3 regions of the Chryseobacterium lathyri genome follow, and region 1 is predicted to be linked to each of the others. Evidence: riboswitches for the same ligand, from Rfam matches in the RefSeq annotation. Region 1 holds a riboswitch; each other region holds the start of a gene.
The links. Region 1 has a riboswitch for S-adenosylmethionine ahead of LC418_RS00480 (TonB-dependent receptor plug domain-containing protein). Riboswitches for the same ligand answer to the same signal wherever they lie in the genome.
Positions count from the first base shown of each region.

Region 2: it holds a riboswitch for S-adenosylmethionine, as region 1 does, so the genes downstream of both, LC418_RS03935 (SusC/RagA family TonB-linked outer membrane protein) here and LC418_RS00480 (TonB-dependent receptor plug domain-containing protein) in region 1, are expected to answer to the same signal.
Region 3: it holds a riboswitch for S-adenosylmethionine, as region 1 does, so the genes downstream of both, LC418_RS04700 (alpha/beta fold hydrolase) here and LC418_RS00480 (TonB-dependent receptor plug domain-containing protein) in region 1, are expected to answer to the same signal.

Region 1 covers NZ_JAHXYG010000001.1:107,798-118,654, reverse strand. The annotation lists gene LC418_RS00510 (hydroxymethylpyrimidine/phosphomethylpyrimidine kinase) at 1-357, shown strand, start outside; gene LC418_RS00505 (thiamine phosphate synthase) at 360-974, shown strand; gene LC418_RS00500 (thiazole synthase) at 971-1,747, shown strand; gene thiH (2-iminoacetate synthase ThiH) at 1,762-2,880, shown strand; gene LC418_RS00490 (HesA/MoeB/ThiF family protein) at 3,017-3,727, shown strand; gene LC418_RS00485 (outer membrane beta-barrel family protein) at 4,006-6,228, opposite strand; SAM-I-IV-variant riboswitch at 6,350-6,448, shown strand; gene LC418_RS00480 (TonB-dependent receptor plug domain-containing protein) at 6,739-9,483, shown strand; gene LC418_RS00475 (outer membrane beta-barrel family protein) at 9,553-10,857, opposite strand, start outside.
Region 2 covers NZ_JAHXYG010000001.1:857,350-868,206, reverse strand. The annotation lists gene LC418_RS03935 (SusC/RagA family TonB-linked outer membrane protein) at 1-2,236, opposite strand, end outside; SAM riboswitch class I at 2,320-2,416, opposite strand; gene LC418_RS03930 (hypothetical protein) at 2,699-3,946, opposite strand; gene LC418_RS03925 (helix-turn-helix domain-containing protein) at 4,533-5,516, shown strand; gene LC418_RS03920 (type II 3-dehydroquinate dehydratase) at 5,558-5,965, shown strand; gene pckA (phosphoenolpyruvate carboxykinase (ATP)) at 6,075-7,691, opposite strand; gene LC418_RS03910 (GYDIA family GHMP kinase) at 7,819-8,724, opposite strand; gene fabD (ACP S-malonyltransferase) at 8,735-9,610, opposite strand; gene LC418_RS03900 (amino acid ABC transporter substrate-binding protein) at 9,681-10,857, opposite strand, start outside.
Region 3 covers NZ_JAHXYG010000001.1:1,012,311-1,023,167, reverse strand. The annotation lists gene LC418_RS04715 (homocysteine S-methyltransferase family protein) at 76-1,086, opposite strand; gene LC418_RS04710 (O-succinylhomoserine sulfhydrylase) at 1,140-2,300, opposite strand; gene LC418_RS04705 (ACT domain-containing protein) at 2,393-3,931, opposite strand; gene LC418_RS04700 (alpha/beta fold hydrolase) at 3,933-4,871, opposite strand; SAM riboswitch class I at 4,929-5,035, opposite strand; gene LC418_RS04695 (MGH1-like glycoside hydrolase domain-containing protein) at 5,223-7,838, shown strand; gene LC418_RS04690 (OsmC family protein) at 7,898-8,317, opposite strand; gene LC418_RS04685 (proline dehydrogenase family protein) at 8,392-9,336, opposite strand; gene LC418_RS04680 (DUF58 domain-containing protein) at 9,365-10,687, opposite strand; gene LC418_RS04675 (AAA family ATPase) at 10,787-10,857, opposite strand, start outside.

The DNA.
Region 1 (10,857 bases):
TTAAAAAAAATTGATCTTATTACACCCAACTATAATGAATACAGGGTTTTGCAAGAATACAATCTTTTAAATCAAGACCAGAATCCATGTGCTGTATTGGTCAAAGGCGGCCACAGAAATGATAGAATAGGAACAGATATTCTGATCCGGAACGGAGAAGAGATTTCATTGGAACCAAACCTTGATGAGTCTTCCGGCTACTATCCGAAACATGGTTCAGGATGCGTGCTGTCTTCAGCAATTGCAGGTTGGCTGGCGAAAGAAGAAAGTCTGGAAGATGCCTGTAGGAAAGGAAAGTTATATACTGAAAAATTTTTAAAAAGTAACCCCTCTTTATTGGGTTTTCATTCAGTTTAATCATGGAAAAATTACAATACATATCTCAGGGACAGACCAAAGAAGAACAGGAATTTAATATCCGGAAAGCTTTAGATAATGGTATAAAATGGCTGCAGGTTCGCTGGAAAAATGCTTATGAAAACGAATTTTTTCAGCTTTGTGAAATTTCAAAAAAACTTTGTTCAGAATATCAGACGGTCTGTATCATTAATGACCATGTTCAAATGGCTAAAGAAATTGATGCAGACGGTGTCCATTTGGGACTGAAAGATGTGTCCATTGAAATGGCGAGACACGTTTTAGGTAAAAATAAAATGATCGGAGGAACAGCCAATACCCTTTCAGATGTCCTTCAGAGAATCAGTGAACCATGCGATTATATCGGTTTAGGACCTCTGAGATTTACAGCTACAAAAGAAAAGCTAAGCCCGATCCTCGGATTTGAAGGCTATCAGGATATTATTAAAAATTTAAAAGACAAATCGATAGCCATTCCGAAAATCTACGCCATCGGAGGAGTTGTCCTTCAGGATATTGAACCTCTTCAGCAGATCGGAATATATGGTGCTGCAGTCTCGGGAGAAATCACCAACCGTCCGGCTGTTATCAGTGAATTTAAAAAAGCAATGATATGAATAATCAGAAATTAATAATAGCAGAGAGAATATTTGATTCAAGACTGTTCCTGGGAACCGGAAAATTCGGAAACCTAAACGAAATGGCGACCTCTGTGATCGCTTCGGGAACAGATATGGTCACCATGGCACTGAAGAGAATAGATTCCGGTGCAGCAGAAGACGGACTGTTGGATTCATTAAAAGAAACCCATGTTCACCTCCTTCCCAATACCTCAGGGGCCAGAACCGCGAAAGAAGCAGTACTGGCAGCACAGCTTGCTAGAGAGGCCCTGGAAACAAACTGGGTGAAACTGGAAATCCATCCCGACCCGAAATATCTTCTTCCTGATCCTATTGAAACCCTGTATGCAACAGAAGAACTGGCTAAATTGGGATTTATCGTAATGCCATACATCCATGCCGATCCTGTACTTTGCAAGCGTCTTGAAGATGCAGGAACTGCTGTAGTAATGCCTTTAGGAGCTCCAATTGGTACCAATAAAGGATTGAGAACATTAGATTTCCTGGAGATCATCATCAGCCAGAGCAATGTTCCCGTTGTGGTAGATGCGGGAATCGGGGCACCTTCTGATGCAGCAAAAGCAATGGAAATGGGAGCTGATGCGGTTCTCGTCAATACCGCAATTGCTGTGGCAAGAAACCCTGTCAATATGGCTTTGGCGTTTAAAGAAGGGGTTATTGCCGGAAGAAGAGCCTTTGAATCGGGATTAGGGGCAATAGCAGATCACGCCGAAGCGTCAAGCCCTTTGACCTCTTTTTTATTTGAATAAAATAGCAGAAAACAATGAACAGCTTTAAAGATGTTTTTGAACGTTATCATTGGGATGAGGTAAGAATCAGACTCGGAAAAGTAACCCATTCAGATGTTCTGAACAGCCTTCGGAAGAAAAATAAAACCTTAGATGATTTTCTAAATCTGCTTTCTCCCGCCGCCGCACAGGAACTGGAACTGATGGCAAAAATGACCCGCCAGCTGACCCAGAAACGCTTTGGGAAAACCATTCAGCTTTATGCACCGATGTATGTCAGCAACGAATGTCAGAATATATGTACGTATTGTGGTTTCAGTCTGGATAATGATGTAAGGAGGAAAACCCTTTCTGATACTGAGTTGATGATAGAAGCTTCTGTTCTGAAATCTATGGGTGTTAATCACGTTCTATTGGTAAGTGGAGAAGCCAGTAAAACAGTGGGAATTTCTTACTTTTTAAACGCTGTCCGCCTGCTGAGACCTCATTTTGCCAATATCTCGATTGAAGTACAGCCCTTATCAGAACAGGAATATTTCCAGCTTCATCAGGAAGGTGTTTATTCGGTGTTGGTGTATCAGGAAACGTATCATCAGGAGGTTTATAAAGAATACCATCCTAAAGGGAAAAAATCAAACTTCCATTTCCGCTTAGACACCCCGGACAGGATTGGAAGAGCCGGAATTCATAAGATCGGACTTGGTGTGTTGCTTGGGCTTGAAGACTGGCGTGTAGACAGTTTTTTCAATGCTCTTCACATTGATTATCTCCAGAAACAATACTGGAAAAGTCGTTTTTCGGTTTCCTTTCCAAGACTCAGACCTGCAGAAGGAATCATTGAACCCAATTTTATCATGGAAGATAAAGACCTGCTACAGCTGATCTGTGCCTACAGAATATGGAATGAAGACCTGGAAATCTCCATATCTACCAGAGAAAATGAAAAATTTAGGAACAATATCATCTCACTCGGAGCAACAGCCATGAGCGCGGCTTCTAAAACAAATCCGGGAGGTTATGCTGTAGATGTAGAATCTTTGGAACAATTTGAAACCAGCGACGAACGGAGTATGGAAGAAGTAAAAGCCAGCATCAGAAAAGCAGGTTACGATCCAGTGTTGAAAGACTGGGATCCGGCATATAGCGGAATTTAAAAATTAAACCATTAAGAACATTGAAGTCATTAAGTCTAATTAGGAAAAATCAATAGATTTTTTTAATCTTAAAACGGAGCTTATCTTAATATTTCTTAACAGCTTAAAAATCTTAATGGTTCAAAACAATTTTGGAATGAAAAGCGAAGATATTTTTGCAAGATACAGCCGGCAGATATTTATCGAAGAAGTTGGTCTGGATGGGCAACGAAGAATAATGGCTTCCAAAGTCCTTGTCATTGGGGCAGGAGGTTTAGGAAGTCCGGTCATTCAGTACCTCGCCGCTGCCGGAGTCGGAACTTTAGGTGTGGCAGATTTTGATGAGGTGGAACTTCACAACCTGAACCGCCAGATCATTCACAATGAAAATACAGTTGGGATTTTTAAAATTAAAAGTGCAGAAGCCTTTGTCAATACCCTTAATCATCAGGTGAAATTTGAAGGATTTAGTACGAAAATCAACAGTTCAAACGCAGAAGAAATCCTTTCACAGTACGATATTATAGTAGATGGATCCGATAATTTTACCACCAGATATCTGATCAATGATACCTGCGTTAAACTTGGAAAACCGTTGGTGTACGGAAGTATCCTGGGATTTTCAGGACAAACCGCAGTATTCAATTATAAAGGAAGTAAAAACCTTAGGAATTTGTTTCCGGAACCACCTTTTGACGAAAATTTGCCTGACTGTGACAGTCTCGGAGTTTTGGGAGCATTGCCAGGCATTGTAGGGAGTATGATGGCTATGCAGGTTTTAAAGATCATCACAGAACTTCCTGTGCAAGCAAATCAGCTTACCCTTATTGATACTCTGAACTGGAGATTCCAGACCATAGATTTTTAAATTAACCTGGGTTGGGGTTAAGGGGCAGGAAGCTGGAAGAGGGAGGCTGGAAGTTAATAGTTTACCCTTATTAAAAATTTGATGAAGGCATAAAGATTAATAAAGCTTACTGTAGTTCTGTTTTAGGGACAATGTCTTCCCTCTTCTGGCTTCAAACTTCATGACATTCTTAAAAAAGGAATATCCTACCCGGACTCAGGTTAAATTATATTGTTTTAAATAAATGAGGCAGTAAAATTTCTTTACTGCCTCATTTTATGATTTTTAATTCTAAAAAATTACTGTGCCTGCTGCATAACGCCTGTGTCTTCTTTTTTAGTTTGGTTCAGAATATTTGGATCTTCCTTAGCCAGCTTATTCTTGGTAGGAATTTTGTAGTTAATTGAAATTCCAAAGTTTCTCGTATCATACTTACTTCTGATCATTACAGGCTGGCCTTCAGGCGGATTGGAATACACCTGCATCACTTGTCCGTTGAAAATATCATTCGCGAAAACGGAAACGGTAAGACGGTTGTTCATGAACTTTTTCGTCAGTGTAATGTCAAGATTATTATTGAATGGTTTATCCGCTGTAAAATAGAAATATCCGGCCTTAGGCGTCAGGTAACTATAGTTGGCGGTCAGTTTTATGTCTTTTGGTAAAAGCAGCTGGGTCATGATATTAAAGATCCAGAAGCCTTTATTGTTTAAATTATCAATATCGTGTTTCTGGTAACCTGCATACAGATACATAAAGTTAATTTTGTCAGGGTTAAAATTAAACTTCATGATCTCGCTCATCGGCTTGCTGAAAATCATAAACGGGATAGGAAGACCTACATTAAAGTTATGAATTTTCATATTCGAAATATTCACCTGCTTATTGTAAAGGTTCTTCCCGTTTTTCATGATAATCTGTGCTACCTGATCTTTTGCAGAACTTACACTGTACCCAATGAAGGCATAATCAAACGCCGAAACTTTCAATTCATAATTATCAAAGATCGTAGGCTGAAGATCCGGGTTACCGGTAACTTCCGTATTCGGGCTGGCAAAGATTACGTTGTTCGGGTTCAGGGCAGAAATACTTGGCAGAGTAATCTTTTTGTTGTAGTTCGCTGCAATATAGACCTGATTCATCAGGCTATACTGTACGCTTGCATTCGGAAAAAGCTTGAATTTATTGAAAGGTGTTAAATCTCTTTCCAGAACAGCATTATCCTTTATGGTTCTTGTAATCCCGGAAATATCATAATTTTCCGCTCTTGCTCCTAAAGTAAAGTCAAACTTTTTCAGTTTAGCCTGAAATTCAAGGTAGGTAGAAGCCGTCTGCCTTTGGTATTCCAGATTGGTCAGGCCTTTACTTTCCGTATCATAATCCTGTCTCTCATATAAACCTCCCAAACTCACTTTTCCACCATCCAGAAGCTTGATCGGCTGTGAATAATCTACCTTGAAGTTAGCAACCCTCATATCCGATTTATTATCAAGTACATTTTCGCCGCCTACATTAAGGAAAGGTTCTAACGGGGTCGTATCAGTGTAAAAACCTCTCTGGAAGAAATTGTCCTGGGAGAATTTAGATGTAGCCTTAGTATATCCAAACTGGAAGTCCAGCTTTTGAGACTTTTCGCTGAAACGCTTCTGATACGTTACAACAGCTTCCTGCCTCAGGTTGTTGGTATGGGCAACATCGGATGCTTCATAATCGGCTTCCCGGTACTTGACAGGATTAAGGCTGACAGGGATGTCGGCAAGTCCTCTGCTCGCCGTATAGTTATCATTATTGTTGTGATAAATATCGTAGTTCAGCAATAATCTGTCCTGTCCAAGATCAAAAGTCAATCCTGATTTTGCAAAATATCCGCGTCCTATTCTGTCCGTATTGTTGTGAAGAAGAACATCCTGATCGCCATTCAGCATACTTTCGCGATAGTTTTGACCAACATTCAGCTGCCATCCGAAATATTTATTTCTGGCATTCAGATTTAGAGAATTGGTGGTTCTGCTTCTGAATTTATCGTAATTGGTAAACGAATAATTTCCTGAATATGTTGCTGTTAAATACTTATTGGCATTCTTATTCGTAATGATATTCATGATGGCACCTCCTGAGGTAGCCGGATATTCTGCTCCCGGCTGGGTGATCACTTCTATTCTGTCTACCGAGTTGGCAGGCATCCCTTCAAGAAAAGAATTCAGTTCGTTTGAAGTAATATTTAAAGGTCTTCCGTTCAGGTAAACATCCAGGATTTTTCCCTGGTACATCATTCCGGCAATATCTGTGGAAACCAGTCCCGGAAGTTTCTTTATACCTTCCAGAACATTCCCGTTATTAAGCTGTGGCTGTTCAGAAAAGTCAAAAATAGTACGGTCTGCTTTCTGTTCAACGGCTTTTTTAGTTTTGGTAATGACTACGCCTTCAATCTGTTTCTCTTTGTTTGGGGAGGCATTGGTTTTTTCCTGTGAATAGGCAAAAAAAGACGCCAGCAAAGACAGCGTGAATATAGTTTTTCTCATAATGTTTTTTACTACTATCCAGTTAGACGTAAAAAAAGCTCATTTGTTACGGCGAAATTTGCGAAAAGTTAAATTTTTGGGCAATTATTTTTTTTATTCCGAAATAATTATATCTTTGCCAGGTAATTATCAAGAATCTCATAGATGGGATAGCAACCTGCAAAAACAAGCAAGGTGCTGAAATAGATAAGCCGGCATGCCCGGAAAAAATGTTTATTCTCTATTTTCTTCCCATCTTGACATTTTTGTTTTAAAAATAAAATCAATGTTTAAAGACAAGGGAAACCACAAGACCAATTTAAATTTTCGTTTCTCAGATCATGAAGTATCACTTCGTTATTCTGACCTGCTTTCATGCCATACTCACATGTGTACGTGTTGTTGTTTCTAGACTTCTTTAAAAAATAATTCAATCATTCAGGCTTTTGACCGTAACCTTAAAATAAAGGTTGCAGGAAAACTATGGCCTGAAGTCAAACAAACAATCAGTAATAAAAAATAGAAAAGCACATGCATACTTTCAACAAAAAAACAATCATAGCTTCAGCAGCATTCATTTCAGCATTTTATTTTGGACAGTCGGATTCTGCATCATCCAAAAAGATCGATGATGTAGTGATCCTGGGATCGAGAGGAGCCGGAAGATCTCTTACAGAAACTCCGGTTCCGGTAGATATCATCAATATCTCAAAGATCTTAAGACAAAGTCCTGTTAATAATATAAGTCAGGCCCTTAATTACGTGGTGCCCTCTTTCTCTTCTACTTCACATACGGTGAACGACGGAACTGATTTCGTGGATCCCGCTTTGCTAAGAGGACTTGGCCCGGATCAGGTGCTGGTATTGCTTAATGGAAAAAGAAGATACCAGTCTTCGTTGATTAATGTTACATTGACACCGGGAAGAGGCTCGGTGGGAACGGATCTTAATGCGATTCCTGCATTTGCCTTGGATAAAATAGAAGTACTGAGAGACGGTGCTTCTGCCCAATACGGTTCTGATGCCATTGCCGGAGTCGTGAATTTAGGACTTAAAAGACGGCTAGGATTATCGGGACAGGTTTTCCTGGGAGGATATGCTTCACCAGTTGCCAATAATTTTTCCGGAGGAATAGATGGACAGACCATATCTGCAGACCTCAACTATGGAGCGAGAATAGGTGAAAAGGGATTCATTAATGTAACTGGATCCGTGCAATACCGTGATCCATATTCAAGAGCGGGAGAACGTCAGGGACCCATCTTTAATGCTTATAATGCCATTAATTACAGAGCATTGCAGAACGGAGTGGATATCGATGGATTATATAAAAACATTACCAATACTTCCAACACTCAGCAGATCATCAATACAGTCAAGCAATATGCATCACAGGTTGATTATTTTTCGCAGGATTTTAAAAACCAGATATCAGGAGCTAACAGCATTGCAGCATTGCAGGGTTTACTAGGGAAAGACTTTACAAATCAGGAGCTTAGCTACAGAGGATTGGAAAGAAAAGATTTCAGCCTTAGGGCAGGACAGTCCAAGCTGCAGTCTGCACAGCTTTTTTTCAACTCTGAAATTCCGGTTAATGAAGACTGGAAAGTGTATTCCTTTGGAGGATACAGCTACCGTTTGGGAAATGCAGGTGGATTTTACCGTCTTCCGAATACAGAAAGAAACATCAATGCTGTTACCCCGAATGGATACTTGCCGCAAATTGAAGCCAATGTGAATGATTATTCTCTAGCTGGAGGAATCAAAGGAAAATGGAACGGCTGGAATGTGGATCTGAGCAATACTTTTGGTAAAAATGCTTTTAATTTTGGAGTGGTGAACACGTTTAATGCTTCTTTAGGAGAAAATTCTCCAAGAACCTTTGAAGCAGGGGGCTCAGAATTCTTACAAAATACGCTGAATCTTGATTTCTCAAAAAAATATGATGTACTTCATGGCCTGAATGTGGCTTTTGGAGGGGAATACCGTTATGAAAACTATAAAGTAAATGCGGGTAATGAAAACTCCTATGTTTCTTATGATGTTTTTGGACGTGTAGTGACTGCTGCTACCCCTGACAATGAAAAAGTAACTGACTTTTTTGGAGCTGTAAGACCAGCCGGATCACAGGTTTTCCCCGGATTCAGCCCGGATAACGCCGTTTTCGGAAGCCGAAACAGTGTTGCCGCTTATGCTGATGTGGAAATTGAACCTACGGATTGGTGGCTGGTAGAAGGAGCTGTGCGATTTGAAAATTATTCTGACTTTGGTTCTACCTTTAATTATAAGCTGGCAACGAATGTAAGGCTGGCTAAAAACTTTAACTGGAGAGGTGCAGTTTCTACAGGTTTTAGAGCACCATCTCTGGCACAGATCTATTACAGTTCAACCTCTACATTGATCCAGAAAGGAGAAACTACCCAGGTAGGGACTTTTAGAAATAATTCCGAAGCAGCTCAGGCTTTGGGAATTCCCAAACTGAAACAGGAGACGTCACAGTCGTACAGCACAGGAATTACATGGAAGATTCCGGCTTTAAGTCTGGTATTTACGGCAGACGCCTATCTTATAAAAATTAAAGATAGAGTAGTGCTTACCGATTTATTCTACCGTCCGGAAGGAAGTTTTGCGCCGGGTTCAGACCAAGCCGTGCTACAGGGAGCGTTCGATCTTGCAAGAGCCAGTGCTGCGAATTTCTTTGCTAATGCGGTAGATTCCCAGACAAAAGGACTGGATATTACAGTTTCTCAGAATACAAGAATTTCGGAAGGGATATCTCTGGAAAATAACCTGGGACTTAATTTTAATCAGACCAGAAGAGTTGGTGATATTCATGCTTCGCCTAAACTGGTAAGTCAGATCAATAATTATTTCTCTGAGCCGAACAGAGTGTATTTTGAAGAAGCTGTTCCACGTATAAAAGCTACGCTTGCCAATACCCTGAAACTTTCAGCACTTACGGTTTCCCTCAGAAATTCCTATTTTGGAAAAGTGACAGATGCTGATGTGCTGGATGCCAACTTTGACGGAGTTACTGAAAGCAGAGAACACTTTGTTCTGAATGAACGTTTTGTGACCGATCTTTCCGTAGGCTATGACTTCAATAAAAACATTTCGGCAACAATAGGCAGCAATAATATATTTAACATCCTTCCTTCGAAAAGTCCTGATATAAGCTCATTAACAGCCGATAATCAGTTTGTGTATTCCAGGCAGGTTTCTCAGTATGGTATAGGAGGCCGTTTCCTGTTTGCCAGAGTAGAATTTAAATTTTAAAATACATAAAAAGCAAAGCAAAAAACAGAGAAGGAATCTCTGTTTTTTGTTAAATGAGGGCAGAATTTATTATTCTGCTCTTTCTTTTTCTTTAAAATTGACCGTTCTGCTGTTAGATTTGACCTTTTGGTTCCCAAAATTATAAGTAATGCTTACGGTTAGCTTTCTTGCATCCCAGTAATTATCAAAAGATTGTGTATTGTTTGTAAAATAAACACTTCCTCTGTAGCCGCCCTGCCTGAAAATGTCATTCACAGAAAGATTCATCTGCAATGCTTTCTCCATAAGGCTGACTTTGATTCCTGCATTTAATCCGGCACTGCTTTTTGATGTTGAATTGCCACTTTTTGAAGGAAGGGATTGCCAGTAATTCAGGAAAAAGTAGAGGGTTTTTGTTTTATTTAATCTAAAGGTATTGTTTGCAGAATAATAAATTGACTGCCCATTTTTGGGACTTGCATTAAAGTTGGTAATTTGAGTTTCGCTATAGCTGAATGAGGTCGAAATATTGCTTTCCCAGATCTTGAAAAAAGTGTCCGTATAAGTAAGATTAAGCCCATAATTATCCTGATCATAATAGTTTTGGTAGGTGCTGTTCAGGTAAATTCCATCCAGGAAAGTAATCTGGTCAAAATTGTCTGTACTTCTCTGATAATATAGGTTGGCAGAAAATTTATTTTTAAAAATATAATTAAGTTCCAGATTATGATTAAATGAAGGTTGAAGGCTCGGATTTCCGGCATAATAACTAAGTGGATTAGAATACCATCTGAAAGGATCAAGAGCACGGAAATTTGGACGGTTAATTCTTCGGGAATAATTCATGCTGAATTGGTTATTTTTATTGGCTTTATAGGAAATATAAGCTGTGGGAAAAAGTTTTCCGTAATTGTTTTCAGACTGAGATTGGGTGGTCGCAGAAAATCCCGTTGTCTGCGCATACTCGTAACGTAAACCGAATTTTGCAGACCACTTCTCTCCGAAATCTTTACTTGCACTGATATAGGCGGCATAATTTTTTTCATCATAATCAAAAAGATTACTCCTTTTCGGATCAATGATATAATCGCTGTTAACCAGATTAAAATACCCAATATCCGATCTATTGGAAAACTGACTGTATTTAACACCTGTTTCTAACTGTAAGCCTTTTAAATTTAATGTTAAATCTGCCTGCCCTGAATAAATTGTGTAATCTACCGATGAAAGATTTCTTACAATTTGAGTAGAATGATCAGCAAGATCTGTGGTTATAAAATTGACATTTGTATCGGGCGAGTTTCCATAATAATTAGCCCCCAGACTTAATTTGTGTTCACCAAACTTCTGATCAAAATAGAGATTTAGCATTTGCGAATCAGAGGTAGAACGGTG
Region 2 (10,857 bases), 750 kb from region 1:
TTGTTATTTTATTGGTCAGAGTACTTAGGTTAACATCCACATTCCATTGGAAATTATCATTTTTAACCGGTGTTGTGAAAAGTGAAAATTCGAAACCTGTGTTCTGTATTGTTCCTACATTAAAAGGAAAATCACTGATTCCCAGAGATGGGGCAACCGGCATATTAAACAAAAGGTCCTGGCTCTTACGTTTAAAATATTCTATATTCCCTTTCACCCTGTTATTAAGAACGGCAAATTCAAGACCTACGTTTAAATTAAGATTGGTTTCCCATTTCACATCATTGGTCTGTACTTTTTCCAGAACAGTCCCCGGCTCACCAAGGTTATTATAAAATTTATACAATTCCTGATAAGCATAGTAAAGGGAGGATCCGTTAGGTCTTCTTAATTTATCATTCCCCTGGCCGCCATAACTTGCTCGCAGTGTCAACTGGTTGAATATATTTAAATCCTTGATAAAATTTTCATTTGAAACTTTCCATGAACCTCCAACTGACCAGAATTTCCCCCATCGGTTATCTGCAAAGAACCTTGAAGAGCCGTCCGCCCTTCCAGATACTGATAAAAAGTAAGTATTGTTGAAATCATATTCTGCTCTTCCCAGGAAACTCAACAACGAAAACTTGTCGCTGTTTCCACTGAAGCTTCCCAATAAAGCAGCTGCATCAGGTTCATAATAATAAGGAAGCGAAAACTGGCTTCTGGAACCGGATATCGTCTGGTAATCATATTTGTAAAATTCCTGCCCTCCCAAAACATTAAGATGATGTTTGCCGAACTTTTTATCGAAAGTCAGAATATTACTGGTTGTATAAGATAATGTTCTACTGTTTGATTTCGTTACAGAGCCACCGATCTCACTGCCTTCTCCGATAAGAGGATTTGAATAGTAATGACCATTATAATTCACCAAATCAACAGAAAAGCTGGTTTTAAATTTCAGTTCCGGAAGGAAAGTAAAATCTAAAAATCCTTTTCCTGAGAAATTGTCTTCTTTATTCTCGTTCTTGTCCAGAGGCAGTGTTGCCGCTGCATTTTGATTCTGCAATGCACTTGTAGGCCGGTATTTCCCGAAATCATAAATTCTATTTCCTCCAGCATCCAACACATAGCTTCCATCTGCATTTCTTTCATAATACGGATAGAAAGACGGAATTACCCTTGCCGCATTAATGATATTGTCTGTTCTCGAATCTGAAGACGGCGGCGCATTCTGAATACTGTTGGTATAGCTTAAATTAGCACCTGCATTCAGCCATTTCTTTACTTCAGAATTGATTTTTAACCTTGTGGAAAATTTTTGAAATCCAGATTCTATAGCAATTCCTTTATCATCAAGATATCCTAATGAAAAGAAATAATTGCTTTTCTCGCTGCCTCCACTGATATCAAAATCCACCTGGCTTCTGGAAGCTGTTCTTTGAAGAATATCTCTCCAGTCATCATTCCACAATGCTTTTGCTCCGGGAACAAGCTTTCCATCAGTACCTACAGGGTTGGGAAAACCGGCTCCGTAAGGATTGATTCCCAAAGCAGTTGTCAGGTTATCACTCGCCATCTGTGCTGCCTGCTGAGAAGTAATCTGTCCCGATTTATACCCGTTTCTCAATGCTTCCCAATACAGCTGAAAATATTGATCCGTGCTTACCTGCTTATAATCCTTTACCGCTCTGCTGGAAAATCCCTGACTGATATTAAAATTGATTCTTGATTCTCCTTTCTTACCAGATTTTGTTGTGATGATAATAATCCCGTTAGCTCCTCTTGAACCATATAATGAACTTGCCGTTGCATCTTTCAAAACACTGATGGATTCAATATCATTGGGGCTGATGGAATTGATGTTTCCATCAAAAGGAATTCCGTCTACCACATACAACGGATCACTTGAAGCACTTATGGAGCCAACCCCTCTTATTCTCACAGAAGCAGTAGAACCCGGCTGTCCTGAGGCACTTACTGCCTGAATTCCCGGAACCTGCCCCTCCAGCGCTTTTGTAATATTGGTAACCGGTCTGTTATTGATTTTATCACTGGATATGGTAGCTACTGAACCGGTATAACTTGTTCTTTTAGCCTTACCATAAGCAATGACAACCACTTCATCGATTTCCTTTTCGTTAACCGTATCCTTTTTAGTTTGGGTCTGAGCCTGTATGCCCATTATTCCTAAGAAAAATACAGCAACAGGTGGAATCCAAACTTTAGAATTAATTAAATTCTTACTAATCATAATCAATTTTATTTATCATATATTAAAAACTTGCCCTTTGCAGAAAAGACAGCAAAGGGCATCGCTCAATACGATAAACCATGTGCTTATTTTTCCTTTATAGGCTGAATGTAACACCTTGCTCAGGGCAGGTTGTTAAGATTTCACAGGGTCAGTTCCCTCCATCTTTCTTTATAAGCCGATCGAAATATGTTTGCAAATCTAAAAACAATTAGTCTACAAAACAAGTAGACTTTAAATTTTATTATGAAATATTTCCAAAAATCAACTTAATTTTTATTTAAAAACCCAATAAACAAGCACTTACAAATATTACATAATTGTTAAATATGAGAAATATCATTAATAATAATTGAATTGATATTTTATCCGATGCGTATCCGGAATATAAAAATGACGCTGGCAGTGGCAGCGTCATTTTTTATTTTGAAATCAAATTTTAGATTTTACTTTTAAATCAAATTAATACAGCCTCTGGATGGATACAAAAACTTCCAACGTATTATCTAAATTATTGGAATCCGTAGTAGTATTCCCATTACCTGCACTGGTAAAAGATTTATTATCTATACGCAGTGCATAATAGACTCTATACCATTTGTTATCCGCAGTAGTAATGTCAAAAGTTACTGTTTCGTTTCTACCATAGGTAAGATAAACTCCATCATCAAACTGGGCATAATTATTTGGAAAGACCAATAGATTGCCCCCATGGGAGTCACCGGTATGGGTCGATACTTCAGAAACCCATACTTTTGCGTTGGCCGCCGTGATATTATAGAGACGGGGATCAAAATTCGTACTCGCCCCACTGGAATCAAATGCATTGGGAGAAGTAATGAAAGCATCAACTCTAAAAGTATTGTTGATTATAGGAAGATCATTAAGAAACTGGCTTAAAAGAAATGAGGCTGTTTTACGCGGAATTGAAGAATGGTAATATACCAGCTCCCCAGGAGCAATCACTGCTCCTGCCCCCACTGTTGCACTACAGCTCTGTCCTCCGATATTTATGGCAAAAGTGGTAAGTGTAGGACTGGAAACAGTAGGCACACCCGATACCGTATAGCTAAGAATTCCCGATCCTACATTGAAATTCCCTGCAGCTAATGTTGCAGTAAGCCCATTTACAGGCCCTACAGTCTGCGCAGGATAAACGCCACCGTTTCCTCCGGTATAAGGAACAGTCATTGTCCCTGTATAAGGTGTTCCGGCAGTATAGGTTCCCGGTGAAAGCGTAACTCCGTTACAGGTAATAGCACCTAATGTTCCGGGAGCAAGAGAGCCATTGTTAAATGTTCTCCATTCCGTACCGTTCCAGAATACATAGCCTACATAACCAAGCCCTCCGGTTCCTAAATTATACACAAGCAGTCCTGCAGCCGGTGAAGGTATTGTAACCTGATCAGTCTGAGAGGTCAATGCTGCCTTCGGTCCCAGAAGTCCTTTTTTACTTCCAACCGCAAGCCCATCCACATTAATGTCCAGAATTGCAGATGCATCAGGTACTGTAGTGCCAACTCCTATACTTCCGGATGATGTCACCGTAAAATCATTGGATTGCTGTACAGCCGTTGGGGACCCAGTTGCATTATTATCTTTTGAGCCGTCCACATGGAAAGTTCCTTGTGGATTTGCAGTATTAATCCCAACCTGAGAATAAAATAAACCCGAAATAATCATTAAAAATACCGATAGTTTTTTTTTCATTTTGAATTGTTTTTAATTAAAAAGTTGACAAATGATTTTTGGGAGCTCTGTTTCAAGCATTATCATTTGAGTTTTATACGAATATTATGGTTTCAAGGACATATGGGCGGAGGCTCCATACAGAAGTACGGTCAAGGAAAAATGAGAGAATAAGATTTTCAAAAAAACAGTTCCTCTTTTCCATAAGAGAATTTTCCTACAATACCTTTTTATAGACATCAAATATACATTTGCCCGTTTCTCAAATCCTGAAGTGACTGTTATCTCTAAGGTGTATACGGTTTCCTTTATATTTTTTTCAATACTTTTGTTCCCGGCAGAACCAACATCTTTCCCATCCTGTGCAAAAAGAAATCCTGCCAGCATCAAAATACAGGGTAATTTTTTTAATAAAACATAGGAATTCATCTGATTCATCTTCGGGTACAATTCTATCGCAAAATTATCCTGATTATTAAATCAAAAAATAAAACGATAAATCACAATCTTGAAAATGATTTAAATTTTATATACCTTTGAAAACCAAAATACTAACACAATGAATTACCAGAATTCATTAACTTATTTTATTTAATACAAATTTCAGATGCCAGAAGTAAATACAACGAATGAACAGATAGAAAAGTTAAAGCATATATTGATGGATAGATATGCTATTCTTATGATGTTTGTTTTAGGATTGTATGCCGTTATTTTCACATTCTTTATTTATGACAAAATGATGTCCTGGTATTTAATTGGAGGACTATTTTTTTTCGCCTACAGCTATTCACTGATAAGGAGAAAATATTCTATAGCCCAGATCGTGCATTTATATTTCATATCTGCCCCTATTTACAATTTCTACATTATGCTCGCCTTCTGGAATAATTCGGTGGCAAGCTTCTGCTGGCTCTTACCCATTCCTCTGGGTGCCTATATCTTTTTCTCAAAAAAAGAAGTGCTTGCCTATATTGCTTATACCTTGGTATTAATTATCACCGGATATATTGCCGCCAATAATCTAAGCTTCACATTTCCGGAGCATACGCAGAAAGAAGTGATGCTTACGGATACAATTCTCTTTATTTCGAATATTCTAGTGGTCTCATTATTAATTTATTATAAAGATAAAATCAGGAAACTGGAAATATTGTCTCAGTTTAAAGCCGGAGGAATTCAAAAGGAAAAAGTACAGAGTATTGAACCCTCATGGGACGACGTTGACGGAGAAAGTATGGAAAATTTGTTTGAAAAAATAGAAATTACCATGACCAGGGATAAACTTTTTAAAGATGAAAAGTTCAATCTATCTAAATTAAGTGTAGCATTAGATGTCAATAGCACCTATATTTCCAAAGCCATACGCTACAAAGGCTATTCTAATTTTAATACTTACCTCAATATCTATAGAATCAACTATGTAAAAAAACTGTTTACAGAGATTGATTTTCAAAAAACCACTTTAATGTATATTTATACAGAAGCCGGTTTTTCTAATCAATCTACCTTTAACCGAGTTTTTAAACAGATAGAAGGAATCACTCCCTCAGAATATTTTCAGAAAAATCTGAAAAATAATCGTGAATAGTACTCTGTAGAAAATTATTTATCTTTGATTAAATTTTTTAAATGAAAATCCTTATCCTTAACGGCCCGAACCTTAATTTACTGGGAACAAGAGAACCTGAAATCTATGGAAATATTTCTATGGAGGATTATTTGGAAAAATTAAAAACTGAATTTCCATCTCATGAATTAAGCTATTATCAGTCCAACATTGAAGGAGAGATTATCAACAGGTTACAGGAAGATGACTTTGATGCTTTGGTAATTAATCCCGGAGCCTATACTCATTATTCGTATGCTATCTCGGATTGCCTGAAAAACATCAGAAAACCGAAAATAGAGGTTCATATCAGTAATATTTACAAAAGAGAGGAATTCCGTCAGAAATCTGTTACGGCAGCTAATACGGATGCAGTATTGTCCGGCTTTGGAATGGACGGGTACAGACTGGCGATTTTAAGCTTGAAATAATAAACAGAATTGCAATGTTTTTGGATAAGATGCTTCGGCTCCGCTCAGCATGACATTTCTGATATCATTAAAATAAAAAGCCTCATCGGGTGATGAGGCTTTTGCTGTATTAAGTAGTCTGCTGCTGAAGCTGTGGTCCTGAAGCAATTAACTTCTTCCCTTCTTCAGTATCGCAGTACTGTTCAAAGTTTTTGATATATCTTGTCGCAAGATCTCTTGCTTTTTCTTCCCATTCCGCAGCAGTGCTGTATGTTTCTCTAGGATCCAGGATACCTTCAGAAACATTTGGAAGCTGTGTAGGAATTTCAAGGTTCATAATCGGAACCTGAGTTTTAGGAGCATTTTCAATAGAACCGTCAATGATTGCATCAATGATTGCTCTGGTATCTTTAAGAGAAATTCTCTTTCCAGTTCCATTCCATCCCGTATTTACCAGATAAGCTTTAGCTCCGTGCTCCTTCATTTTTCCGATCAATGTTTTAGAATACATGGTTGGGTGAAGGGTAAGGAAAGCTTCTCCGAAAGCAGGAGAGAAAGATGGTTCCGGTTCAGTAATTCCTCTTTCTGTACCTGCCAGTTTGGAAGTATACCCGCAAAGGAAGTGGTATTGTGCCTGGTTTTCATCTAAAATAGAAACCGGAGGCAATACTCCAAATGCATCGGCAGAAAGATAAACGATCTTTTTAGCATGTCCTGCCTTAGAAGGAAGAACAATTTTGTTGATATGATAAATCGGGTAAGATACTCTTGTATTTTCTGTGATAGATCCGTCTTTATAATCAGCGATTCCATTGTTTACAACTACGTTTTCAAGAAGTGCATCTCTTTTGATCGCTCTGAAAATATCCGGTTCTTTTTCTTCTGAAAGGTCAATAACTTTAGCATAACATCCTCCTTCATAGTTGAATACACCATTATTATCCCAACCGTGCTCATCATCACCAATCAGGAATCTCTTAGGATCCGCGGATAAAGTTGTTTTTCCAGTCCCGGAAAGACCGAAGAAAAGAGCTACATCACCTTCTTCACCTACGTTGGCAGAACAGTGCATTGAAGCCATTCCTTTCAATGGAAGGTAATAATTCATCATGGCAAACATCCCTTTCTTCATTTCACCTCCGTACCAAGTACCTCCGATGATCTGTAGTTTTTCAGTAAGGTTGAACATAATGAAGTTCTCAGAATTCAGTCCCTGAGCTTCCCAGTTCGGGTTGGTTGTTTTGGAACCATTGATTACTGTGAAATCCGGCTCTCCAAAGTTTTCAAGCTCATAGTGAGACGGACGGATAAACATATTAGTAACGAAATGCGCCTGCCACGCTACTTCTACAATAAATCTTACTTTTAATCTGGTATCTGTATTGGTACCACAAAAAGCATCAACGACATAGATTTTTTTAGCTTCAGAAAGCTGGTTCAGCACTAATCCTTTACAAGCATCAAAATTTTCTGCTGTAGTAGGAAGGTTTACTTTCCCATCCCAGAAAATTGTGTCTCTTGTAACATCATCCTGAACTATGTATCTGTCTTTAGGTGAACGACCTGTGAAAATTCCGGTTTTTACTGATACTGCACCAGATTCCGTAAGTTCAGCTTTCTCAAAGCCTTGATTTTCAGGAGCTACCTCAGCCTGATATAACTCTTCGTAAGACGGGTTATAGACGACTTCATAATTCCCTTTAATCCCTAATTTTTCTAAATCCTGGATGATTTTAGCGTGTTTCATTTTACTTATATTTTCTATTTCTTTATTGGGCTCAACAAAATTAATATTAATTATTTGTTAAAGGTGGTTTAAATATAATGATATAAGTCAGAATGACAAATAAAAAAACAGGATTGTAAATTATTGATTATAAATCAATTATATCACACCATTCGAAAACAGTATTGAAACCTTTTCCCCAAAAATAGTCCTCATAGCCGTGAAATTTGGCACTCATTACAAAATCTCCGCCCCAGGCTCCCAAACTTTTGACAAAAACGGGACAGTCTGAAAAAAACCTCTGCTTAACTGTGGGTATTTCAAGGAATTTTGAAATTTTTTGCTCATGAATCATCATCAGTTCAGAAAATTTTTCCAATTCATCGCATAACAAAACTTTTCTTGTGATATCCGAAAATTCATCAACGAGTATCTGTGACTTTTGTTTTGACTTGTAAAAATTGATCCCTTCACGGCTGTCCTGCTTCTGATTTAGATGAATAAAAATCAGCTCATTTTTAAATGGTGGATTAAAGTCTGCTTTTTCATAGCTTACTTCAGGTTTACTTCTGAAAAGAACAGCAGATTTCTCTTTTGCAACCGCAATATCATAGCCGCTTCCGCCCAGACTTATGCTGTTGAGATGGAAAGGATCAATATCCGCCCACACTGAAAGATTGTTCATTAAAGTAGAACTGCTACCCAGCCCGTAGTCTGCAGGGAACTGAAGATTAGTCTTCAGATAATAAGTATGATCGCTCTTAAATTTAGATTTAGAAAGCTGCTGAACATTTTGAAGGGTTCTCAGAATAAATTCAGCGCTTGAAGAAAGATTGGTTTCGAGGATCTGCCATTTTTTATAATCAATGACGGCCTTCAGCCATAATTTGTTTTGATGATGGGCTTCCCAAAAGATCAAGGATTTTTCGTCGTCTTTTTCATCAAAAAAAAACTCTTGTCCAAGCTTGGTTGGTACCGCCAGGACAAGAGCTCCGTCTATCGCGAAATATTCTGAAGTAAGCATAAGCTTTCCCGGTGAAAATATTCCGCTCATATTTTTTTAATTAGATTGCAGAAGCAACATCTACAGAAGCGTCAATTTTCTTGATCAATCCCTGTAGGGTTTTTCCAGGACCAACTTCTACGAAATTAGAGGCTCCGTCTTTGATCATATTCTGAACAGACTGTGTCCATTTTACAGGACCTGTAAGCTGAGCGATCAGGTTTTGCTTGATCTCCTCAGGATTAATCACGGCTGTAGTCGTAATATTCTGGTAAACCGGAATAGTTGCTTTTCTGAATTTTGTTTTTTCAATGGCTGCTGCCAGTCTTTCCTGTGCCGGTTGCATTAACGGAGAATGGAAGGCTCCATTTACAGGAAGTAACAAAGCTCTTTTTGCTCCTGCTTCTTTAAGCTTTATGCATGCTTCTTCTACAGCTGGCGTTTCTCCTGAAATTACCAATTGTCCGGGACAGTTGTAATTGGCAGGTACCACAATACCGCTGATCTGTGCACAGATCTCCTCAACTTTAGCGTCTTCAAGACCTAAAATTGCAGCCATAGAGCTCGGATTGGCATCACAGGCTTCCTGCATTGCTTTTGCTCTCTCGAATACTAATTTCAGGCCGTCGTCAAAGGATAAAACTCCATTGGCGACTAAAGCTGAAAATTCTCCTAAAGAATGTCCTGCAACCATTTCGGCTCCAAGACCGTTCACTGCTTTTAAAGCAGCTACTGAATGTATAAAGATTGAAGGCTGGGTAACCTCTGTTTTCTTAAGATCTCCATCCGTACCATTGAACATCAAGGAAAGAATATCGAAACCTAAAATTTCATTGGCAGATTCCATTAAGTCCTTTATGTCTTTTCTAGAATCGTACAATTCTTTTCCCATTCCTACGAACTGAGAACCCTGCCCAGGAAATACAAGTGCTTTCATGTATTGAATTAAATATTATGCAAATATAAAGATAATGTTAAAAATATCCTTTTAAAAAGGCATAAATCGGTTAAGGAACTAATCTTATCACTCGGTAACCGGTGTTTACATAGGCCCCGTTTGCTTTAGATTTTACAAATTCAAACTTGGTAGCAAGCTGGGTCTGAACTTTATTCATCTGCTTAAAGATTTCTCCTTTTTTATTTTCTCTGGTCAGCATGTCATTCACGACATCAAAGCCTACGATGGCATATTTTGGAGGTATTTTGCAGTATTTACTTTTATAAGCAGCTAAGATTTCTTTCTCGAAACTACCATCTGCATTAATCTTTCTGTCCATCAGATACACAAGGCTTGCCTGGCTCAGCTCATCTACTTTCTTCTCGAAAACAGGAGAATAGTACATGCTGAATGCTTTTACTCCCTGTACTTCTTTGGAAAGAGCAATTGTTTTATTGGCAAAAGCTTCTCCGGCAGCATCGTTATCGCTGGCCAGAATAGCAATAACCGGAGCGGATTGTCCTGTCATCATATTCTGATCCAACTGAATTTCTGCGGGAGAGTTTACTACCATTATATTTGGATTTTTAACTGCTTTTTCAAGACCTCCTTTAATGTAGTTTGCAATTTCTTTTTTGCTGTCTGCCACTACATATATTTTCTGATCCGAATATACAGCTTTTACTTCTTCAACAATTTTATCTGCATAGGTCTGGTCATTGGTTTCAACGATGATCAGGTTATTATAATTGTAGAGTTCGGGAGAATTCGCAAAAGGTGCTACAACCGGTATTTTCTGATTTTTGGTAAAATCAAGAACATCAATCACATTGGATTTAAAGAATGGGCCGATGATAAGGTCTGTATTATCCGGATTGATCTGCGCCATTGAATTTTTAAATGAGGCTTCGTTTCCTGAATCCACAATTTTGATATCAAGCTTCTGACCGCCTCTTGCATTTCTTTCAATCGCCAGTTTAGCTCCGGTAAGGAAATCCAGCGCCATTGCTCTGTACTGGGTTTCGTTGGTACTGTATCCGAAAGGAAGCATTAAAACAACGCTCAATGCATCTCCACTCTTTTTCACGTAAGCCGGATCCTGCTTTTTGATCTTTAAGACCATTCCGGTTTTCAGTCCTTTGGAAAGATCGGGATTCAGAGCAATCAGCTCATCGATTGAAACACCGAATTTATTAACGATAGAGAATACAGTATCTCCCTGCTGAACGGTGTAGGTAACGTAATCA
Region 3 (10,857 bases), 900 kb from region 1:
ATTTTGTGACTCATTTAAAGATAACATTTATAATCAAGCACTTACTCCATATTTTAATTAAAAAAATCTATTAAATCATGCAAATTTTTTCAATTTTCTTGGAGCATATTCTGCTACCAGATCTGCAATGGCTTTGATGTGGTCCGGCGTGGTTCCGCAGCATCCGCCTATAATATTGATCAATCCTTTCTCTACATATTCTTTAATCTGTCTTGCCATATCTTCTGGTGTCTCATCATATTTTCCGAAAGCATTCGGAAGTCCGGCATTCGGATAGGCTGAAACATAAAATTCTGAATTATGAGCTAATGTTTCCAGATACGGCGTCAGCTGATCAGCACCAAGGGCACAGTTGAAACCTACACTCAGTAAATTTAAATGTGATACTGAGATCAGGAATGCTTCTGCCGTCTGTCCACTCAAAGTTCTTCCTGAAGCATCTGTAATGGTACCGGAAACCATGATTGGAATTTTTATATTCCTTTCTTCCTGAATCTCATCAATCGCGAAAAGAGCTGCTTTTGCATTCAGGGTATCGAAGATGGTTTCTACCAGAAGAATGTCCGAACCACCATCAAGCAAAGCTTCACACTGTTGTTTGTAGGCTAGTCTTAATCCTTCAAAAGTGATTGCTCTGTATCCCGGATCATTTACATCCGGACTTAAGCTTGCCGTTCTGTTGGTTGGACCAATTGACCCTGCTACAAATCTTGGTTTGTCGGGGTTCTTAGCAGTAAACTCATCACAGGCTTTTCTTGCGATTTTTGCTGATTCGTAATTCAGTTCGTACACCAATTCTTCCATATGATAATCTGCCATAGCGATTGTTGTTCCTGAGAAAGTGTTGGTTTCGATAATATCAGCTCCTGCTTCCAGATATTTTTTGTGAACTTCTTCAATTGCCTGAGGCTGGGTCAAAGAAAGCAGATCGTTATTTCCTTTTACCGGATGTTCCCAGTCTTTGAAACGTTCGCCACGATAATCTTCTTCTTCAAACTTGTAACGCTGAAGCATGGTTCCCATGGCGCCGTCAAGAATTAATATTCTCTCGGATATTGCCTGGTATAGTTGTTCTGAATTTTTCATTGTATAAATTTTGGCTGAAGCCATTTAAGTTATTTCATTAAACATATATTGAATTAATCCAGGGCCTGCTTTAAATCTGCTATGATATCATCCACATGCTCAAGACCTACCGAACAGCGTACCAGACCTGCGGTAATACCTACTTCGTTTCTTTCCTCATCGGTCAGTTTTGAATGGGTAGTTGATGCCGGATGGGTTACAATCGTTCTTGTATCTCCTAAATTGGCAGAAAGCGAGCACAATTTTATTTTATCCAGAAAGTTTCTTCCTCCTTCTATTCCGCCTTTAATTTCAAAAGCTACGATATTTCCACCCAACTTCATCTGTTTTTTAGCAATTTCATAACTTGGATGGGATTTCAGGAAAGGATATTTTACCAGTTCTACATTGGGATGACTCTCTAAAAACTCGGCCACCTTCAAGGCATTCTCACAATGTTTTTCAACACGGATAGCCAGTGTTTCAAGGCTTTTTGACAATACCCATGCGTTGAAAGGTGACATCGCCGGTCCGGTATTTCTTGCAAAAAGATAAATCTCTCTTATAAGGTCGGCTTTTCCTACGGCTACTCCACCTAATACTCTTCCCTGGCCATCAATAAGTTTTGTCGCAGAGTGTACAACAACATCTGCCCCGTATTTAATGGGCTGTTGCAGATAAGGCGTTGCAAAGCAGTTATCTACAATGAAGATTAGGTTATGTTTTTTTGCAATCTGCCCAAAAAACTCAAGATCCAGAATCTCAATAGCCGGATTGGTTGGAGTTTCGAGATACAAAATTTTTGTATTAGGTTTAATATACTGCTCTACATTTTCTGCATCTCCAGCTTTAAAATATGTGGTTTCGATATTCCATTTCGGGAAATACTTGGTAAACAAGGTATGTGTAGATCCGAACACCGACTGGCAGCTGACAATATGATCACCGGCATTCAATAAAGCCGCAAAGGTTGAATAAATGGCAGCCATTCCCGTTGCAAATGCATACCCGGCTTCTGCGCCTTCCATTATTGCAATCTTATCAGTGAACTCTGTCACATTCGGGTTTGAAAAACGGCTGTACAGGTTTTTAGGTTTTTCTTCAGCGAAGCTTGCCCTCATATCTTCTGCATCCTGAAATATAAAACTGGATGTAAGATATAATGGTGTTGTATGTTCATCAAACTGGGTTCTTTCAGTCTGGGTTCTTATCGCTGATGTTTCAAAATTTTCCATATAGTTTTAAAATGTAGCAATGTATCAGTTTAACAATGTAACAATGAGATCATTGGTAAATTAGTACATTGTTAAATTGTTATATTAAATTATTATTTCGTTTCACTTACTCTTAAAATATCTCCGAAAACTCCTCTTGCTGTTACTTGGGCCCCGGCTCCGGCTCCCATGATCACGATTGGGTTTTCGCCATAGCTTTCTGTATAGATCTCAAAAATAGAATCTGAACCTTTCAGCTGACCTAATGCAGAGGTACCCGGTACAGAAACCAATTTCACATCAAGCTGACCTTTATCTTTCTGAAGATCGCCATGAAGATCGCCCACATAACGAAGCACATGTCCTGGCTCCTGGCCCTCTTTAATTTTCCGATATTCTTCATCCAGTTCATCCAGTCTTGAGATAAATTCATTTTTATCTACGGACAAAAGGTTTTCAGGAATTAAATTTTGAATATTGATATCCTGGAATTCATTGATCAAATCTAATTCCCTGGCCAGAATCAGAAGTTTCCTTGCGACATCATTTCCGGAAAGGTCTTCACGCGGATCAGGTTCTGTATATCCTTTTTCCATCGCCTCTCCAATAATGGTTGAGAATTTATCGTTTCTCACAGAGAAATTATTAAAAATATAGCTCAACGATCCTGAGAATACTCCTTTTATTCTTGTAATATTTTCTCCTGAAAGGTGTAATAGTTTTATGGTATCAATCAATGGAAGGCCTGCTCCTACATTGGTTTCATAGAGATAACGTCTGTTATTTTTGCTCAACGTATATCTTAGTTTACGGTATTCTTCTATTGGAAGAGTATTGAAAATTTTGTTGGATGAAACCAGGTCAAAGCCATTTTCAGCCAGTGCATGGTAATTTTTCACAAAATCTTTGCTTGCCGTATTATCTACCACGATCAGGTTTTCCAGCTGGTTTTCCTTTGAGAAGTTGATTAATTCCTCAACATTTGATGGATGTTCTGCTGTTAAAATCTCATCATTCCAGTTTGTATTAAAACCTTTTTTATTGAATGCAATTTTTCTTGAATTGGCTACTGCAACCACTTTAAGATCTATTTTTTTACGTCTTTTGATTTCTTCAGAAGACTGTAAAACCTGCTCTATTAAAGTCTTCCCTACATTTCCGTGACCAATGATTGCCAAGTGAACGGTTTTAGGCTTTTTGAAAATTTCGGATTCAATGATATTCTTCGTTTTCTCATCCTGGGAAGAGGTAACGACAATATTCACTCTCTTTTCGGCCGCAACCTGGTTGAGAAGAAGTGGAAAGACATTATTTCTGGCTAATTCTGCAAGTACTTTATTGAAATCTTCCGCCACAAACCCAAGTACGGAAACATTATTGATGCTGTAAATCTGTGAAACCTTTCCTGATTTCCTTTCTGCTTCAAACTCATCGATCAGGCAAGTCACTGCTTTTTCTGCATCGGCCTCATTTACCAGAATAGATATTCCGTTTTCAATAGCCTGTTGGGAGATCACTCCTACACTGATGCGCGCCAAAGTAAGCGCTTTAAAAATTCTTCCGTCGATCCCGATTTCGCCCAGGAAATCTTCTCCTTCAAATTTGATGATTGATCTGTTCTTTAAAAACTTTATTTCGTTAGCATTTCTCATTCTACAAAATATTTTTTATGATAGTATTTAATTGTTCGTATTCCATTAGGAAGGCATCATGCCCGTGAATTGACTGTATTTCATGATAGAAAACCTCTTTCTTTTTCTCTTTCAGCTGCTCAAAGCACATTCGAATTTCTGAAGCGGGGAAAAATAAATCTGTGTCTACTGCAATTAAGTGCATTCGGGCGCTGATTTTTGTTAACTGCTCTTCTTCAGTGTTCATATTCATCAGCAAGTGATTCATCAGTTTATAGGATTTTAAACTAAACCTTTCGTTTAATGAATTTCCGTGATAAACCAACCAATCTTCGGACTCTAACCGCTGATTTTTTTGATCGTATCTATTTTGAAATCTGTCATTTAAGGACTGAGGTGTTCTGTAACACAGCATAGCATGAATTCTTGCTTTCTGCAGGGGCTCATCATTTCCGTTCAGTAAAAATTTCTGAACCAGACACTGCGCATGAAGCCAGTCGTGCGTTTTAAAATCGCAGGCAATAGGAATAAAGATCTCCGCCAACTGTGGTTGCTTGGCAAGCATTTCCCACGCAATCCCTCCTCCGAGTGAACCTCCGATAATGGCATACAGATTTTTGATATGTAAAGCTTCAAGCCCTTTCAGAAATATTTCTGCAATATCTGAAGGCGTGAAGTCTTCGTATTCGTCAATTAAAAAATGATCATATCCGTTTCCGGGAATATTGAAACACAGAACGGTATATTGAGTCGTATCAATAACCTGATTTTCACCGATCAGCTTTTTCCACCATCCTTTTTCACCGGAAACATTTGAATTTCCGGTTAAAGCATGATTTACCAATATAACAGGTGCTGTAAACAGGTCTTTCCCGAAGATCTGATAAGTCAACGGGATATGGTATTCCTTCTGGGAATGGGTTCGATACGAAAGATTAATATAGTTTAGTTCTGTTTTCAATTCTATTATTTTAATACAATTGAAAATGCCACAGGAATGGCTGAAAAGAACTTCAGTAAGTTATCTGTCCAAAATAAATTGGTAGAACGTAGCACCTTCTCTGCTTGCACAAAGGGTTGCTAAGGTTTCATAGGGTCTAATCCCTCAACCTTTCTTGATAACATTTTCAATATTTGAATGAACGCTCGGCAAAGATAAGTCTTTTCTTTTAAATTTTAAAAGAAAAAATATTTAATATTAAAAAACCGTGTAATAATAAGTGTTTCAAGGCTATGTTAATAATTCTTCAGGCGGAAGGAATTGGAATTATTTTTCAAAAAAACTAACTTCGTACTTGAAAAGTGATGAAATATGACTGTTGAAAAAGAAAGATTACAAGATTCTAAATGGAAAAACTGGGGTCCATACGTCAGCAACCGGCAATGGGGAAATGTACGCGAAGACTACAGCCCGAACGGAAATGCCTGGCATTACGCCAACCATAATAATGCAGAAAGTTATGCCTACCGATGGGGCGAAGAAGGGATCGCTGGAATCTCCGATGTAAAGCAGATTTTCTGTTTTGCCTTTTCCTTTTGGAACAAAAAAGATAAAATTGTAAAAGAGCGCTTTTTTGGCTTAAGCAATCCTCAGGGTAATCACGGAGAGGATATCAAAGAACTCTTTTATTACTTAGATAATACACCTACCCACAGCTATATGAAAATGGTGTATAAATATCCGATCAATGCATTTCCTTACGATGATCTTGTTGCTGAAAATGGCAGGAGAAGCAAAAAGGAACCTGAATATGAGATATTTGATACGGGAATTTTTAATAACGATGAATATTTCGATATTTTCATTGAATATTGTAAGGGAGACCACAATGATATTCTTGCAAGAGTAACAGTTCACAACAGAAGCCGGCAGGATGCTCCCATCGTTATAGCTCCAACTGCCTGGTTCCGAAATAACTGGAAATGGGGTTACAATACATATAAGGGCCAAATGAATGCTTCCTATGACGGATGTATTGATATTAACCATGACAGCATTTCGATTAAAAAACTCTATTCAAGAAATCTTGCGGCTAAAAGTGCTTTCTGTGAAAATGAAACCAATACCCCAAAATTATATGGAGCTCCTTATCCGGGAAACACCTATTTTAAAGATGGAATAAATGATCATATCATTTATGGAAGTAATACGGTAAATCCTGAAAAAAGGGGTACCAAAGCATCTTTTATTATTGATGAAATGATTGGAGCAGGACAGTCCAAAATTTTTGATTTCAGGCTATGTCCCGATGAAACAGATGAACCTTTTGATCAATTTGATGAGATCTTCAATACCAGAATTGCCGAGACGGATGAGTTCTACAATGAGATTCAGAGCGAAACGACGAATGAAGATGAAAGGAATGTTCAGCGGCAGGCATTTGCAGGGCTTCTTTGGAACAAACAGTTCTATCATTATAATGTAGGAAAGTGGCTGAAGGGCGATCCAAACTACGAAGCTCCCAGAAACTTCAATGAATATGTTAGAAATACAGAATGGAACCATCTTCACAATAAGGATATCATTTCCATGCCTGATAAATGGGAATACCCTTGGTATGCAACGTGGGATCTTGCCTTTCACTGTGTTCCTTTTTCTATCATCGACGGAGAGTTTGCCAAAGGGCAGCTTCTGCTTTTAACAAAGGAATGGTATATGCATCCGAATGGGCAGCTTCCTGCTTATGAATGGAACCTGAGCGACGTAAATCCACCGGTACATGCATGGTCATGCTTCCGTGTTTTTAAGATTGATGAAAAGCAAAATGGCAAACCTGATCTTTTATTCCTTGAAAAGGTTTTCCAGAAACTTCTTCTGAATTTTACATGGTGGGTGAATCGAAAGGATAAAAGCGGTAACAATATTTTTGGCGGCGGATTCCTTGGTCTGGATAACATTGGTGCTTTTGACCGTAATATGGAGCTGAAGGATGGGCAACATCTTGAACAGGCTGACGGAACAAGCTGGATGGCTATGTACGCTCTTAATATGATGCGGATTGCTATGGAGCTTGCTCAGTACTATCAGGTATACGAAGATATGGCCATCAAGTTTTTTGAACATTATCTGTATATCGCAGAAGCTATGGAAAATCTGGGTGAAGGCAAGGAAGGTTTATGGAATGAAGAGGACGGCTTTTTCTATGACGTGCTGCAGCTTGGTAACGGGGATAGTGTTTCTTTAAAATTGAGAAGCATCGTAGGATTAATCCCGATGTTTGCCGTGGAAATTGTAGATCATAAATTACTGGAAAAAATGCCTAATTTTCAGGCAAGAATGGACTGGGTATTAAAGAACAAACCTGAACTTACGAAACTGGTTTCCCACTGGGATGAGGAAGGACAGGGAAGAAAGCACCTGATGAGCATTTTGCGTAAGAACAGACTGACAAAGGTTTTAAAAAGAATGCTTGATGAGAACGAATTTTTAAGTTCTTACGGAATCCGCGCTATGTCAAAAGTATATGAGGAAAATCCGTTTGTATTCTCAGTTCACGGGACGGAAAATGTAGTGTATTATACGCCTGCAGAAAGTGACAGCCGGATGTTCGGTGGCAACAGTAACTGGAGAGGACCTATCTGGTTTCCAATCAATTTCCTGATCGTGGAAAGTTTACAGCGTTTTCATTTTTATTATGGCAACAGCTTAAAGGTAGAATTCCCTACCGGAAGTGGTGAGAAGAAAAACCTGGATGAAGTGGCACAGAATATCAGCAAAAGATTATGTTCGCTGTTTTTAAAGGATGAAGATGGGCAGAGACCTTTTAACGGAGGTAATGCCAAGTTTAACTATGATGAACATTTTAAAGATTATATTACTTTCTTTGAATATTTCCATGGAGACAACGGCCGGGGCGTAGGAGCCTCCCACCAGACAGGATGGACGGCAACAGTTGCCAAGCTTATGAAACCAAGAATGACTATATAAATGTAGCGGCCGGCCCATTTGGGCCGGCCGCTACATTTATATAGTCAATTAAAAAATATTTAAACTTTCTCTCCGTTCACCAAAACTTCATATCCGATTTCTACATTCGGTTCCAGAGTTTTTGATACGGAACAGTATTTTTCAAAAGACAGCTGGGCTGCTTTTAATGCCTTTTTAGGATCTATGTTCCCTTCTAAAAGAAATTTTACTTTGATAGATTTAAATGGCTTTGCATCTTCTACAGGAACTCTTTCTCCTTCTACTTCTGCCTGGAAACCTGTGATTTCCTGACGCTGTTTTTTCAGGATAGCCACTACGTCTATTCCACTGCATCCGGCTACGGCCATAAGTACACTTTCCATTGGGGAAACACCTTTAGCTCCCGGCTGTGAGGTATTGTCCAGAAGAATTGAATTCCCCTGGGAATTGGTACATTCAAATAAAAAGTCGTCGTTTATTCTGTTGAGTGTTATTTTCATTGTACGGATTTATATTTCAGTATTTTTCAATATTCTTATTCAAATATAAAAAACTTTATGCATTAAGCCCCAGGCTAAGACATGATATCAACTATAGCCTGAAAAAGATTATCCGGATTTTCCGCAATTCGGTTACACATGTACAAATACCATTCATCACCATACACAATATATTGTCTGCATGGGTAGCCTTCTTTATGGATTTCATCCAATAGGCCTTCCTGTATTCCCAGTAACATTTCAAATTCATACTTAGATTTTGGAACATCATACTTTACAATGAGCTCTTTAACTCTATTTTGAATTTTATCATGATGCGTAGCAATAGAGCATCTTCTATTTTTAAGGAAAAGAGTTTCAATATATTTAATATATAGATCATCTAAGTGTTCTCCTCTCTCTACAGCATGTCCGGGAGGAACAGCAAACGCACCTTTTACAATTCTTATTTTCCCTTGTGTTTCATTTAATATTCGTTCAAGGTCTTTTGGAGTACGGTTTAAATAAGCCTGAAGAGTAATTCCCACATTTGAAAAATCAGGAGATATTTTACAAAAGGTATTAATAATATCATCTGTTCTTTCAACTCCTTCTGCGCTGATCACCACTTCAATATCCTTTTTGTGAGCTGATTCTGCTAGTAATACCAAATTACTATAAGCCAGATCCTTATCAATGGAAAGCCCAATGTGTGATAAATCCAAAGAAATGATAGAATCAATGTTCTCTTCTTTCACTTGGTTGATCAAATTAAGGAAATGTTGAGTTACCGATTCTGATTCTTCCACTGAACGGGTACTTTCTCCCATAAACTCTAGTGAAGTAGGAAGCCCTTTCTCATTAATTCTTTTAGCAGTTGCTATAGCTTCTTCTATCTTCTCACCTCCGATATATCTTTTAGCTGCTTTCAACAGTAATTTAAAGAGCTCAGGATTATTAAGAATATATTCTTTTGCACCTTCATTTAATGCTGCTATTTTTAACAGCGCACCTGCTCTTTCTCTCGGCTTTAGTTCCATTATTTTTTTATTTGTCTTTAAACTGTTTTTATAAAATTCCTCTCGCTTTTATCTCAAGATATTTATTGATAACGTCAATATTTAAATTTTCAGGAAGAGTATAAACGGTGTAGATCCCATATTTCCGAAGTTCCTGAATGATCAGTTTCTTTTCAAACTCAAACTTTTCAGCAATAATCTCGTCATAAATTTCCTGCATGCTTTCAGGATTTTTATGAATAAGGGTCTGCAGTTCTGAATTTTTAAAAAACACGACAACCAACAAGTGATTTTTAGCAATACCACGGAGGTATTTCAATTGCCGGTTTAACCCGTCAAGGGTTTCAAAATTGGTAAAAAGCAACACAAGGCTTCTCTGGTTCAGAGAATATTTTAGATCCTGATACAGACGGTTAAAATCACTTTCAAAAAAGTCAGTTTTAATATTATACAGTGCTTCTGAGATCTTTTTCAGCTGTCCGGATTTGTTTTCAGCAGCAATTTTATTTTCAGTCTTTTTTGAGAAGGTCATCATTCCGGCACGATCGCCTTTCTTCAGGATAATATGGGAAAGAGCCATAGCTGCATTGATGGAGTAATCAAGCAGACTCAATCCATTAAAAGGCATTTTCATCGTTCTTCCTTTATCAATCAGGATAAAGATACGCTGTGATTTTTCATCCTGAAACTGATTGACCATCAATCGGTTGGTTTTGGAAGTAGCCTTCCAGTTGATAGTTCTGATATCATCGCCGGGAACATATTCTTTGATCTGCTCAAATTCCATGGTATGTCCCAGTTTTCTGATCTTTTTGATCCCTCCCAGCATAAATTCGCTCTGCAGCGCCATCAGCTCATACTTTCTGAGATGAACAAAAGACGGGTAAGCAGGCAGCATAGCATCTTTCTGGAAATTAAACCTTCTGGCAACAAAGCCTAATGGTGAAGAAGCATAAACATTCAGATTTCCGAAACTGTATTCTCCTCTTTCTTTAGGCTCCAGGCTATACTGGAAATAGGTATTCTTACCTGATTCAATATTTTTTATAATCAAAAAGTCCCGTTTCTGGAACTGGAACGGAATTTCATCAATGATCTTCGTACTGATCTTAAAACCGTAATTATTTTTAATATCGATTTTTACAAAATTTTCATCTCCGTTGGAAAGCTTCTCCGGCAGTATTCTTTGGGCAAGCAAGGCATTTTTCTGATTAAACAGTAAAAGATAATCTACCATTGCCGCAAGAAAGCATAGCAGCAATAGAATATGAGCCGCCCACATCAGAACCGGAAAGAAAAAAGCAAGGACATACACTATCCCCACTCCGATGAGCGAAAAGAAAAATCGTGTATTGATGTATAGGTTTTTCATTTTTGTAAGGGATTAGGGGATAAGATTTAGGGATTAGGGAATCAACTGTGATAAATAATTACCTGTTAGACCTAATCCCTAAATCCTAATTCCTACGATCTACCTCGGAATCTCTATTCCCTCTAAGATCTGGCGTATAATTTCATCTGCGGTAAGACCTTCCATTTCTC